Regions from separate parts of the Brucella oryzae genome, predicted to be linked through region 2. Evidence: predicted binding sites of a transcription regulator. Region 2 holds the regulator's gene; the other holds the start of a gene.

Region 1 (6,768 bases), on a different contig from region 2:
GCTGCGGCGGAACCTCACCGCGTGCAACCTTCTCGAACGCATCGCGCAGGAAGGCCGTATTGCGGTCATAGAGTTTTTGCAGGGCGGCAACCGCCGCACCGGCGTCGTTGAAAACCTCCGGGTCAACGGTCGGAGGTGTTTTGATCTCGGTCAGAAATGGATGTTCGATTCGCTGTGTCATGGCCTAGTATAACAAAACCGATGACTGTTACATGACCCAGTTTATGCGGCTCGCTGCAAGCTCACATAAAGCACGAGGCCGACACCGCTCATCTGGGAATGCTGGCCGATCTGCGTATAGGCGAAGGTTGCTGCCGGACCGGTGAAGATGGCTGTGAATAGGAAAACCCGAAGGGCGATTGCGGCGATGGTCCGGGTTCTTTTCATGGCCGCTCTCCGGCATGCTTCTGAGTGAATGCGGCCACAGGCCCGATTATCGGCTGGTCACGGTAAACACTGTATCTCTGGTCGACGAAAATGCTGGCGACTGTGGCAAAGCCAGCGATCATCAGGCAGACAATTGTTAAACGCCGAAGCATACCGGTTGGCCCCCAAAGCCGTTCTGATTTTTGTTCTCCCTGGTCAATCTAGCGATCGCGCCTGAACCGTCCCTGAGAGCGCCGTTCATGCGCCGTTCAAAAATATTGATGTTCCGTTTATTGCCACAAGTGGCTCTTGTGCCTGCTCAAAAGGGTCTTATGTTTCCCATCATTGGAATGCGGGGACATGTCCCGCTCAACGTCAGGATCAGCGGGAGAGAGCCCATGGCCGAACAGACCAAGCCCATCGAATTGTATTATTGGCCGACACCGAACGGCTTCAAGATCAGCATCATGCTGGAAGAACTGGGCGTTCCCTATGAGGTCAAATATGTCAATATCGGCAAGGGCGATCAGTTCCAGCCAGATTTCCTGAAAATCGCCCCGAACAACCGTATGCCCGCGATCATCGATCCGAAAGGGCCGGGCGGCGAACCGATCTCAGTGTTCGAATCTGGTGCGATCCTGCAGTATCTCGGGCGGAAGTTCGGCAAGTTCTACCCGATCGACGAACGCAATCGCGTCGCCGTTGACGAATGGCTGATGTGGCAGATGGGCGGGCTTGGCCCGATGTCGGGGCAAGCTGGTCATTTCCGGATCTATGCACCGGAGAAGGTTCAGTACGGGATCGACCGCTATACGAATGAGGTCAACCGGCTCTATGGTGTCCTGAACAGGCAGCTTGAAGGCAAGGAATATATCGCTGGCGATTATTCAATCGCCGACATGGCATCAATCGGCTGGATCAACGCCTATAAGAATTACGAGCAGAATCTCGATGATTTCCCGAACCTGAAGCGCTGGCACGAGACGATGAATACGCGCCCTGCGGTTCAGCGTGGTCTGCTGGTCGGCAAAGAAGAACGGGAACGCGCAAATGCTTCAGCGAACAAGGAAGAGGAACACAAGATTCTCTTCGGTCAGAAGGCACGCTGAACAAGCGGTGAAAGAAAGGGCGGCCCGGGGCCGCCCTCAGATTGATTACAAACCCCTCGATTTTTGGAAGCAGTCAAAAACGAGGGGTTTTGATTCCGATTTGTTCACGTTCTGAATCTGGGACGTTCCGTGAATCTGAGGTCATTTTGACCCTGCCGGAGGTTTGTCAGCAGTCTGAAGGGGCCGAGAGGCCCCTTCTCACTTAGATAGTCAATCCAATCAAGAGTTGCCCTTCAGGCGTGCGTTGCAGAGGCTGTAATAACCGCCTCCCTTCTGCACCCACTTCAGGCCACCCAAAGCATTGGCGTCCTTCAAGGCATGGTACTGCTCCAGGCAAGTGTGCATACGCGCCTTGCCGGCGGATTCATTGGAGAATTTGGCTGAAACAGCGGTTGGGAACTTCACGCCCTTGGGGGCAGCAACCGTCGGAGCGGCAGGTTCACTGTTTCCGTCTGTGCTCATCGCGACCGGATCTGCACCCGGACCGCACTCGGCCTTGCGGAAAGCGTTCCACTTGACACCATTATCCGTACCAGAATCCTTAGCTGCCTGATACTTAGCGCTGCACTGTTTCATGGTCAGGCCCTTGGCAGAGTCGTCTGCCGCAGGAGCAGCAGCGCTCTTGGCTGCCTTTTTGGCTGGAGCAGCAGGAGCTGCCGGTGCTGCGGCGGCATCTGCGCCATCTCCGCATTGCGCCTTGCGGAAATCATTCCATTTCATACTGCCAAGCGTGCCAGCATCTTTGGCAGATTGATATTTTGCGCTACATTCCTTCATCGTCAGTGCATTGGCAGGCGATGAAAAAGCAAATGCAGCGGCACTCATGATAATGGCTGTGCCTGCCATAGCTGTGATGGTTCGAATAGACATCGTGTTACTCCCTATCGAATGCAGCCCTTTTGATCGCTTGGTATCCGTTCGCACCTTGCGATCTTGCTAATATAGAAGAACGGTAGATGTCACTGTTGCTCTCGCCCGTTCCGTTTATACGTCAATATTGCGCTTCACCAAGTTGACTGTCAATCATTTGGTCAATATTACTCTTATATCCAATACAAATTTTCTAACGGGCTTTCTTTGCTCGTTATGGTCATGCAGGCGCCATGAAGTAGAATTATAGTACTTCTTCCCCCATGTCCGATTTTTATTCAAATAGAGTTAAAATCTGAGGATGATAGCTGTGATAAAGCGAATCATGATTATAGGTGGTGCCGGCTCGGGAAAATCCAGCCTTGCGCGCAAGCTTGGCGACATCACTGGTCTACCGGTTGTTCATATCGATACTCTCTACTGGCTGCCCGGCTGGACGATGCGCTCGCGTGACGAGATCGGCCACCTCACCAAAGAAGCGGCGAATCAGGACAGATGGATATTCGAGGGAAACAATAGCGAAACTATGAATTACCGGGCCTCGCGGGCAGATATGCTTATTTTTCTCGATATATCGACCATGCGTCGTCTGTGGCGTGTATTGAAAAGAACGGTAATCCATTACGGGGGCTCACGCCCGGATATGGCTGAAGGTTGTGTGGAGCGTTTTGACTGGGGCTTCCTGAAATGGGTGGCGAGCTATCGCAAAGACGGTCGGGTTCGCGCATTGGCTTTTCTGGAAAAGGCGCCGCAACATCTTATCAAGCATCACTTGCGCAGTCCGCAAGCGGTGAAGCGCTTCCTCGCGCAGATGGCGCGCGAAATAAATTAAAACAATCAGCCTCTCCGAGAGCGATAAACTCACAAAGCAGACCTTGAAATAACAATATTTCAAGCCGTGCGCTGCATCGCTACTGCTGTTATATTTAGTTGTCTCCCAAGACTTTACGCTGCGTGCTATGGCCCAACCATCTGCACAGCGCGAATGTATGACATGTCGGAACTCGTTCCGGCACCGTAATCTTTTCGCCGGATTGCCGGCTTCTCGCTGTTCTGGAGTTTCCACGTGGCTGATATCACTGATAACGCCGCTGCCCTTATTGATGCGCCGAAAGCTGCCGCATTCGACCGTCACCACCTCTATGAAGATGCGATGGCGATGCTGATCGGTACATCCTTCATCGCACTCGGCATTACGCTTTACAGCCAGGCCATGCTGATGACCGGCAGCACCGCCGGTATCGCCCTTCTCATCCAGTATGCAACAGGCACGGAATTCGGATTGCTCTATTTCCTGATCAATCTGCCATTCTACTATTTTGCCGTGCGTCGAATGGGTTGGGCTTTTACGATCAGAACCTTCGTCGCAGTGGCCATGATGTCGGTCTTTGCGCGACTGATGCCCTTGAGTGTCGACTTCTCAAGCGTTAATCCGCTTTTCGCCGCACTCATGGGCGGCACCTTGATGGGTATGGGTGTGCTGGCACTCTTCCGTCATCGCTCCGGTGTCGGCGGCGTCAACATATTGGCGCTCTATCTGCAGGACGCCTATGGGATCAGAGCCGGTTGGTTTCAGCTCGGCCTCGACGTCCTTATCATGTTGGTCTCGCTGTTCTTTATCCCATGGGAGAACATGGTGCTTTCCCTGATCGGTGCGATTGCCATGAATCTCATCATCGCAATCAATCACAAACCGGGCCGGTATCTCGGTATAAGCTGAGACAGCAAAAGCCACCTCGAAGGCGGCTTTCTTCATAAACGAAGGCGTTATCAGTCAGTGGGCGGTCATCCATTCGCGTGCGCCGCGCAGGGCTGCTGCCAGTTCGCCCTTGCTCATCGTGGCAGCCACCTGATTACGCATACGGGCGGCCTTCTCGCTGCCGCGGATGGCCGCAATGTTCAGCCATTTGTGGGCCTGCACCACGTCGATCTCGCAATCGCGACCGATGGCAAATTTCATGCCCATTTCCAGAAGAATGCGATCCTGCGCGATTGCGTTGTTCTTATTCGTAAAGCTCTGAAACTGTGCCATTTTCTTTGTCCCTGTTAAATCCCGAGAACCGTCCGGTCTTTATTTCAAAGCTTGATTTCGTTGCTTCGAAACTGCCGTCTCTGTCGTTCCGTTCATGCTCTCAAATCTAGGGGAAAGGATTGAAATGCGCGTTAAACCAGATGCTTAACGAGCAACCAACAAAATCCGAACAAGGGGTAAACTTGGGATTTTGTTAAACATGCAAGTGCCGCCGATTGCTGGATTTTAGTAAAAACTCGATTCAAATCCGCATGATCGAACGAAACCAGTTGCTAACTATAGACAACATTCGAATGCGGGCGTGTGTGTACAAAGGGCAGTGTTTCAGGAGCAGAGAGCGTCACAAATATCCCTCTTCCGCTTCGCCGGAAACTAGTTTACGTTTACGTTTGCGTAAGTTTGATGGATGATCGAGGAGGCTTCCGTCTTAAACTTCAGAACGCATCACAGCGGTTTCATCGTTGCAACCGGCAAAGCCGGGACTGGCGGCGATTTGGGAGGAAAGAATGATCCGCACACTTATTCTTGGAATGACGCTTGCAGCCACCTTTGCCGCGCCCGCCCTCGCCGAAGAAGGGATCGTCGGTACGTGGAAGCGCCCGAACGGAACGATCATCAGCTATACGGCCTGCGGCGCCAACAAGTTCTGCGGTACGGTGCAGACCGGCGAATACAAGGGCAAGTCCATCGGCACGATGTCCGGCACCGGGGGCAGCTATAAGGGTGAGGTCAACAAGCTTGACGAAGGCAAAACCTATACCGGCAAGGCCAGTGTCAAGGGCAATACGCTTTCACTCTCCGGCTGCGTGATGGGCGGTCTGATCTGCAAGAGCGAGAGCCTGACGCGCCAGTAATATCCAGCGCTGCGGAATCAAAAAGGGCGGCCCCGGGCCGCCCTCAGACTGCTGACAAACCTCCGGCAGGGTCAAAATGACCTCAGATTCACGGAACGTCCCAGATTCAGAACGTGAACAAATCGGAATCAAAACCCCTCGTTTTTGACTGCTTCCAAAAATCGAGGGGTTTGTAATCAATCTGAAGGGGCCTCTCGGCCCCTTTTTATTTGGTTCTTGCGAACCAGCCGGTGACTGCAACAGAAAGCCAACCGAGAATCATCAACGATCCTCCGGTCGGTGCAGCCATCGGGAAGAGCCGGTTGCCGGTCATATCGCGCATGAAGAGATCGCCGCAGAACAAGGCAAGGCCGATAACAAGCAAGGCACCGCCCAAATAAGCGGTACGGCTGGCCGGTGCGATGAGTGACAACACAAGAAATGCAGGCGCATGTCCAAGAAGCAGCGGAGCAATATTGCCGAGATGATTCTCGCCGCCATGGGCCGCGCCTGCATAAGCGGCAATCGCGAGTGCACCGCACAGCCCGGCAAGTGTACTGAAAAGAATGTTTTGAGGTCGATTGTCTGATCGAATCAGCATGTGCGGCTCCGCGATTCAGGCAGTTTCACGAATATCTACATGTTTTCGGGCATCCTCCAAAGCGTCGGGTAGGGCAGCTTCAAAAAGATCGAGCTGTTCGTCAGCGCCGACACTGACACGGATGCAGCGGTCGAGAACCGGGGCTCCTGGTTTGCGTACGAAGATGTCACGCGCGATCAGGCTATTGAGAACTGCCGTGGCGAATGCTCCATCCTTTCCGCAGTCGATGGTGACAAAGTTGGTGGCGGACGGAATGGCTGTAAGACCATTTTCCTTGGCGATTGCGGCAATGCGGTCTCGCCCGGCTATTATTTGGGTAACCACGTTACGCAGGTAAGCCTGATCCTTGAGGGCTGCAATAGCTGCTGCCTGCGCAAGACGGTTCACCGCGAAATGATCGCGAATCTTGTCGAAAGATTTGATAGCTTCAGCACTGCCGACAACATAACCGCAGCGAATGCCCGCCAAACCGTAGGCTTTGGAGAAGGTGCGCATTCGCAGAATATTTGGTCGGTCGGTTTCAAAGGGCGGGAAGGCGGAGGTAGGCCCGGTTTCGCAATAGGCCTCATCCAAGACAAGCATCGTGGTTTCAGGAACGCGCTCGATGAAGGATTGGATATCCGAACCCTCATGCCAGGTTCCCATCGGGTTATCCGGATTGGCAAGATATAGGATTGCAGCATCTTGCTTGCGCGCCGCGTCAAGCAGTCCGTCGAGGTCCGATCTGTCGTTAAGATAGGGAACCGTGACCAGATTTCCGCCATAACCGGCAACATGATAATTGAAGGTCGGATAACCGCCCAGCGAGTTGATAACTTTGTCACCCTCTTGGACATATTGCCTGACAACCAGCCCGAGCAAGGCATCAACGCCTGCTCCGGGCATGATGTTTTCAGCTGCCACGCCGTGATGCGCAGCAATGGCATGGCGTAATTCGTAATTTTCAGGGTCGCCATA
Region 2 (6,768 bases):
CTTTTTCTGCTACGGCCGCCCTGATCGCGGGATATGCGTGGTGGAGCGAGCGTAATGCAAGAAAATATGTCGGCAAGGAAAGGCGTGGAAAGCCCACTCATAGTTTCGGGGGAAAAATCCTGAAGCCGGTCACTGCGGCGGCGGGTACTTCGCTCGTCGCGGGATTGGCGAGCGGAATTTTTGCCGCTTATCATTTCAATAATACTGCGCCGCTGGGCTTGGTGGGGAACGTTCTCGCTGAGCCTGCAATCGCACTTCTCGTGATGCCATTTGCTGTTTTCGGTCTTGTCCTGATGCCGTTGCAACTGGATTGGGTACCATTGCAGATCATGGGATGGGGTATTTTCGCCGTCAGACATATTGCCGCCTTTGTTGCGGCGTGGTCACCTGACGGCAATCCGGGTGCAATGCCTGCACTCACTCTCGTTTTGTGGACTATTGCGCTTGTTCTGGCGGTTGTTCTGTCGACCAGATTGAAGGCGCTGGCACTCCCCTTCATTGTACTTGGTTTTGCTGCTTTCGTCAGGGAGCCTTTTCCGGACATTGTGGTATCAGAAGATGCCAAGCTGGTGGGAGTCCGACTGACTGATGGGAGATTTGCAGTTAATCGGAGCCGTCCGTCGCAATTTACAGTCGACAATTGGAAAACCGCATATCTGGTCGAAGAATTCATCGCACCGCCATCGGGCAAAAACAGAAAACGAACCGATGTGGACGGATTCGAATGCGAAGATGGATTATGTACGATCAGTTTGCGCGATGGTCGCACATTGGTCTACACAGCAGATGTTGCAATGCAAGAAATCGCCTGTAATATCGGCGATGTGGTCATTCTGGCTGTTCCCGGTAAAGAAGCTTCGTGTGGACGCTCCACGACTCTGAGCATCAGTAAACGCGATCTGGCGTTAAAGGGATCTGTAGAGATAAGACTCGGGAAAGCACCGGAGCAAAACCGAGCTCCTGAGGCTTTATCCATAGTTTCTCCTGAAGCGACGGAAGTCGATGTAACACAGCCAATATTTGATCTGCAACGCGACAGCCGAATAACATTTGCAATCAATACGCCGAGCCGTCCCTGGCATATGCATCGCATCCATTCGCGTCCGGCACGTGGTTTGGCCGAGCGCGAATACAAACCAAAACCCCGCCCGCCCAAAAATGCAGTGAATTGTTCATCCGGCGCAGACCGTAACGCAAATCTCTGCGAATGATAATAGAGCGCTTCCAGTTAAAAGAACCATGCCTTCGCTCAATCTTTTTGCTTTGCATTTTCCTGCGCAAAGCCGTTTTTCACTTTGCTGGAAACACCCTAATAGCGGCGGATCAGGCCAACAAGCTTGCCTTGAACCCGCACTCGGTCGGGGCCAAAGATTCGTGTCTCATAGGCGGGGTTGGCTGCTTCGAGTGCGATGGAAGCACCTTTGCGACGAAAGCGCTTCAATGTCGCTTCTTCGTCATCGACGAGAGCGACCACAATTTCACCGGGATTTGCGGATTCGCCACGCTTGATAATGACCGTATCTCCGTCAAAAATTCCAGCATCGATCATTGAATCGCCTCTAACCTCAAGAGCGTAATGCTCACCCGCGCCAATCATTTCTGGCGGAAGGCTCAGGGAATGCGTCTGATTCTGGATGGCTGAAATAGGCACACCAGCAGCGATTCGCCCCATGACTGGCACAGAGACTGTTGCGGATGTGTCGTCATTGGTCGCAACAGAGGTAGGGCGTGACGGTGAAGGCGGCGGTGGTGCTTTGCCCAGGCTGCCTTCGATAACACTGGGAGCGAACTTCTTTTGTGCGTTGAGTCCCGGAGCAATAGAATCCGGCAGACGCAGGACCTCAAGTGCACGTGCCCGGTTTGGCAGCCGACGGATGAAGCCACGCTCCTCCAGAGCGGTGATCAGACGATGGATACCCGATTTCGAAGCCAGATCGAGCGCTTCCTTCATTTCATCGAACGACGGTGGAATGCCCGTTTCTTTTAGACGTTCATGAATGAACAGCAGAAGCTCGTGCTGTTTACGGGTTAACATGCGCGACACCCTCCCGGCCAAGAATTGAGAAAAACAAAACCAGAACGAACACTATATGTTCCAGTCTTGTTCTGCAATGGTTTTAAAAGCATTAACGCTCAAGACGAGATTGAACGGATTGTTTCAGGACGGGCGCATCATCTATGCGCTACTTCAGATACTGATCCGAATAACATATATTCTATCGTGAGTTAGATCAGTTTTCTCATGCTTTAGTGATGGCAGATAACATGCTGAATCTAGAGCATAAGGACACGACAATCATCGCCGAGAGCGGCTGCGGGAGCGTTCTCGTCTCTGATGAGAAGCGCTTTTGAGCCGACGAGTGCCGAAAGCATAGACGAATCCTGAACTGGAAATGGCTTCGCTATCAGTGTTCCGTCCGGAGTTGATTCGACCGTGGCTCGGATATAATCGCGGCGGTAGTCATTCGCAGGCAGGACAGTGCCCAGTTTTGCAGGCCGGATATCGGCGTCGAAGTTAGTTCCGGCAAGCTTGGCGACAAGCGGTCGAAGAAAGACGAGGCTGCAGACGAGGCTGGAAACAGGGTTGCCGGGCAAGCCTATGATATGCACGATTTTGCCGTTCACGCTGATGTGTCCATACATCAGGGGCTTACCCGGCCTCATGGCGATCTTCCAGAAATCGAGATTAACGCCCAATTTTTGAAGCGCGCCGTGCACAAAATCTCGGTCACCGACCGACGCGCCGCCAATCGTAACCAGAATGTCGATGCCGCTTTGCAGGCTATCTGCTATTGCCTGTTCAATCTTGGCAGGATCATCTGGAATGATTCCTTTGTCTTCCGGGCTGCCGCCAGCCCGCCTGATAATTTCAGCGATTCCGACGCTGTTCGATGCAACAATCTGGTCCATTCCGGGTGTTTCACCCGGCGCGACGAGCTCATCACCGGTCGCAACGATTGCCGCCTTTGGTTTTTGAAATACATCGATTCTCGCATTGCCGCTTGCAGCGGCTAACGATAGGGCGGCGGCGTCCAGCTCTCGTCCGCTCGAAATGACGACGTTACCGGGCGAAAAGTCGAGGCCCGCGCGACGTATATGCCGTCCTGGCTCTATTCCTTCATGAACGGTGAGCCGGTCATCCGAACGCTCGGTGTGTTCTTGAATGACAATTGTGTCTGTGCCTTTGGGCAGTGGCGCGCCGGTAAAAATGCGGACCGCCTGTCCGATCCCCAATTCGCCTTCGAATCGATTGCCTGCTGCCGATTCGCCGATGATGTCGAACTCAACAGGATAAGCGATGTTCTCCGGGGCGATCAGGGCATAGCCATCCATTGCCGAGCCGTCGAAAGGCGGCTGTAGAAAATGTGCCAACACAGGTGTTGCAACCACGCGCCCACCTGCATCCGACAAAGCGATTTGCTCTTTACCGTGCGGTTCCGCAGACTTCAGGATGCGGGCCAGTGCTTCATCGACCGGGAGAAGGGACATGGTGTTTCCTCTCGAACTGAATTGTGGACCCGTTTAGAGCATAAAGCCTGTCTGGAAGAATTGATCCAGAACAAGGTTCAGCGATTATGCCGTCCAATCACCGGATTTGCCGCCGCTTTTTTCGGTAACGCGGATGCCGTCGATCTCCATATGTTTGTCGATGGCTTTGGCCATGTCATAAATGGTAAGACATGTGACGGAAACGGCGGTGAGGGCTTCCATTTCCACGCCAGTGCGCCCTTTGAGCTTGGCGAGTGCGCGAACGCGCAGACCGGGCAGTGCCTGATCCGGTTCGATTTCGACAGAGATTTTGGTCAGCATAAGCGGATGGCAGAGGGGAATCAGGTCAGCAGTCTTTTTTGCCGCCATGATGCCTGCCAGACGCGCGGCGCCAATGACGTCACCCTTCGCGGCATTGCCTTCCAGAATGAGCGCCAGCGTTTCCGGCTTCATTCTGACCGATCCTTCGGCTACGGCTTGGCGTTCAGTTTCATCCTTCGCCCCAACATCCACCATATTGGCAGCACCGGTCTGGTCGATATGGGTGAGCTTGGACGTCATCGATCAGGCCCTGCCGGTCAGGAGTTCACGGGTAGCCGCCGCAACATCAGCCTGGCGCATCAGGCTCTCGCCGATGAGGAAGGTCCCGATTCCGGATTTTTCCAAACGCAGGCAATCTTCGTGTGTGAATATGCCGCTTTCACCAACCAGAACACGATCGGAAGGTGCCATTTTCGACAGACGTTCCGAAACGGCGAGATCAACCTCGAATGTGCGCAAATTGCGGTTATTGACGCCGAGTAGGCGGGATGAAAGCTTCAGCGCACGTTCCATCTCGGTTTCGTCGTGCACTTCGATGAGTGCGTCCATGCCAAGCTCGAATGCAGTTTCTTCCAACGCCTTTGCCAGATCGTCATCGACGCTTGCAAGAATGATCAGAATGCAGTCAGCACCCCAGCTACGGGCTTCATGAACCTGATATGTATCGAACAGAAAATCCTTGCGCAGGGCCGGGAGATTGCAAGCGTTACGAGCTGCTGTCAGAAACTCCGGTGCTCCCTGAAAGGATGGCGTATCCGTCAGCACGGAGAGACATGCAGCACCGCCAGCCGCATAGGCTTTTGCGAGTGCTGGCGGATCGAAGTCCGGGCGGATAAGGCCCTTTGATGGGCTTGCCTTCTTGATCTCGGCGATCAGCGCGAATTCATTGGCAGCGCGTTTTGCCTCCAATGCTTTTAGAAAACCGCGCGGCGCTTCCTGATCCTGTGCACGTGCCTTCAAATCGGCGACGGTGCACTCGGTCTTGGCCGCGGCGATTTCTTCGCGCTTGTAAGCCTCGATCTTACGCAGAATGTCGGTGGACATGACTTAATCCTTTCCGTCAGGCCGCTTTGTCGTTCGAAACAGCAATCACTTTCTGCAAGACAGCAAGCGCTGCACCGCTGTCGATGGAGTGCGCCGCGAGTGCGATGCCTTCTTTCAGATCCTTCGCTTTGCCCGCAATGACGAGTGCCGCGCCCGAATTGAGCAGGACGATGTCTCGATAGGCATTTTTATCGCCTTCAAGTACACCCAGAAGAGCTTTTGCGTTCAGCGAAGCTTCGCCACCCTTCAGTTCTGCCGGATCGCAACGACGGAGTCCAACTTCTTCCGGCGTGATTTCAAAGGTACGGATTTGACCATTTTCCAGAGCGGCAACTTGTGTCGTGCCCGCGGTGGTCATTTCGTCAAGCCCGTCGCCATAAACAACCCAAGCTGCTTCGGAGCCTAGTTCCTTGAGCACTTCAGCCAACGGTACGAGCCATTGCGGTGCAAATACGCCAACAAGCTGACGCTTGACACTGGCCGGATTGGAAAGAGGGCCGAGGAGATTGAAAATGGTACGTGTTCCAAGTTCGACGCGGGAAGGTCCAACATGGCGCATGGCGGAATGGTGCATCGGTGCAAACATAAAGCCGAGGCCGGCTTCGGTGATGCTGCGGCCGATGATATTCGCGTCCGCCTCGATATTGATGCCGAGCGCGGCCAGCGCATCGGCGGCACCCGAACGAGAGGAGAGGGCGCGGTTGCCGTGCTTGGCAACGGGGACACCGGCACCGGCGACAACAAACGCTGAGCAGCTTGAGACATTGTAGGAGCCGGATTGGTCTCCGCCGGTTCCAACGATATCGATTGCGTTGGCGGGTGCCGAAACTGCCAGCATTCGTGAACGCATGGACGCAACAGCACCGGCAATTTCCGATACGGTTTCCCCCCGCACGCGCAATGCCATCAACAATCCACCGATCTGCGATGGGGTTGCCTGTCCCGACATCATGATATCGAACGCGGCCCTGGAGTCCTGGAGCGAAAGCGGCTCGCCTGATGCGGCTTTCGCGATATAGGGTTTTAGATCAGCCATTTTGGATGTCCACCGTCCTTAAAACGCCAAAGCGTTGTTGATGACGGTCTGATTTATCTTCACCGGGTACTGCTTCTGCAATTCGCCGACGAGCTGTTCGAGAACATCATCCGAGAGCGAAGTCGCCAGATACTTTTGCTGCTGTTCCGGAATAGCTTCCGGTCCGGCTCCTGCGGGTTCGGTTACTTCAACAACCTTGAACAGAATCTGGGCATCGTCCGAAGGCGCAGCCGCGCTACCGGTGAACCCATTCGGCCCCCGGAAAATCTGCGCTGCGGCAGCCGTTCCGATATCGGCATCATTGGTGGTACGGACAACGCCTCGCTTGGTCTGCTTCTCTACGCCCAGTTCGGAAGCGATCGTGTCGAGTGTCGCACCGCCGTCGAGGCGCTTCTTGAGTTCTTCCACACGCTGGTTGAGACGCTTGACGGCCTCTTCAGCCTTCCATGCGGCTACAACCTTGTCCTTGACTTCATCAAGCGTACGGTCGCGTGCCGGGGTGATGCCATCAACCTGATACCAGAGATAGCCGATATTGCCCATGGTAAGGGCGTCGTTATCAAATCCCTGATCCGCCTGGAAGGCAGCGGACAGCAGTGCTTCGGAATTGGGTAACTGAACGGGATTGCCGGAAGGATCGTTGCCCTCCACATCAACGGCTTCCACCGTGACCGACTTGAGGCTCAGCTTCTTTGCTACATCGGCCATGGAAGCACCGTCAGAGCGTTCCTGCTCATAAGAGTCATGAATGCCGCTGATATTGCTTGCTGCGATATTGTTAGCAAGCGTGGTGCGAATTTCCCCTTCAACTTCGGCAAGCGGCTTCACGTGTGCCGGCTCAATCTGCGTCACGCGCAGGATAACGGGGCCAAAGCTGC

What was found. The regulator LexA, encoded in region 2, represses DNA repair genes until DNA is damaged. The targets are predictions, from matches to a motif close to TGTTCNNNNTGTGTTCNG.
Region 1: JNC70_RS17585 (sel1 repeat family protein) is a predicted target of LexA. The motif match lies at 4,532-4,549, and genes of this name have one in related genera.

The regions. Positions count from the first base shown of each region.
Region 1 covers NZ_JBHEEO010000019.1:76,728-83,495, forward strand. The annotation lists gene JNC70_RS17555 (AMP nucleosidase) at 1-181, opposite strand, end outside; gene JNC70_RS17560 (hypothetical protein) at 223-387, opposite strand; gene JNC70_RS17565 (glutathione binding-like protein) at 765-1,475, shown strand; gene JNC70_RS17570 (antifreeze protein) at 1,695-2,345, opposite strand; gene JNC70_RS17575 (P-loop NTPase family protein) at 2,647-3,177, shown strand; gene JNC70_RS17580 (YitT family protein) at 3,412-4,065, shown strand; gene JNC70_RS17585 (sel1 repeat family protein) at 4,120-4,377, opposite strand; gene JNC70_RS17590 (DUF2147 domain-containing protein) at 4,884-5,231, shown strand; gene JNC70_RS17595 (DUF423 domain-containing protein) at 5,437-5,811, opposite strand; gene JNC70_RS17600 (pyridoxal phosphate-dependent aminotransferase) at 5,827-6,768, opposite strand, start outside.
Region 2 covers NZ_JBHEEO010000008.1:153,532-160,299, reverse strand. The annotation lists gene JNC70_RS11075 (ComEC/Rec2 family competence protein) at 1-1,211, shown strand, start outside; gene lexA (transcriptional repressor LexA) at 1,310-2,035, opposite strand; gene JNC70_RS11065 (molybdopterin molybdotransferase MoeA) at 2,275-3,489, opposite strand; gene moaC (cyclic pyranopterin monophosphate synthase MoaC) at 3,574-4,050, opposite strand; gene trpC (indole-3-glycerol phosphate synthase TrpC) at 4,054-4,854, opposite strand; gene trpD (anthranilate phosphoribosyltransferase) at 4,871-5,890, opposite strand; gene JNC70_RS11045 (peptidyl-prolyl cis-trans isomerase) at 5,909-6,768, opposite strand, start outside.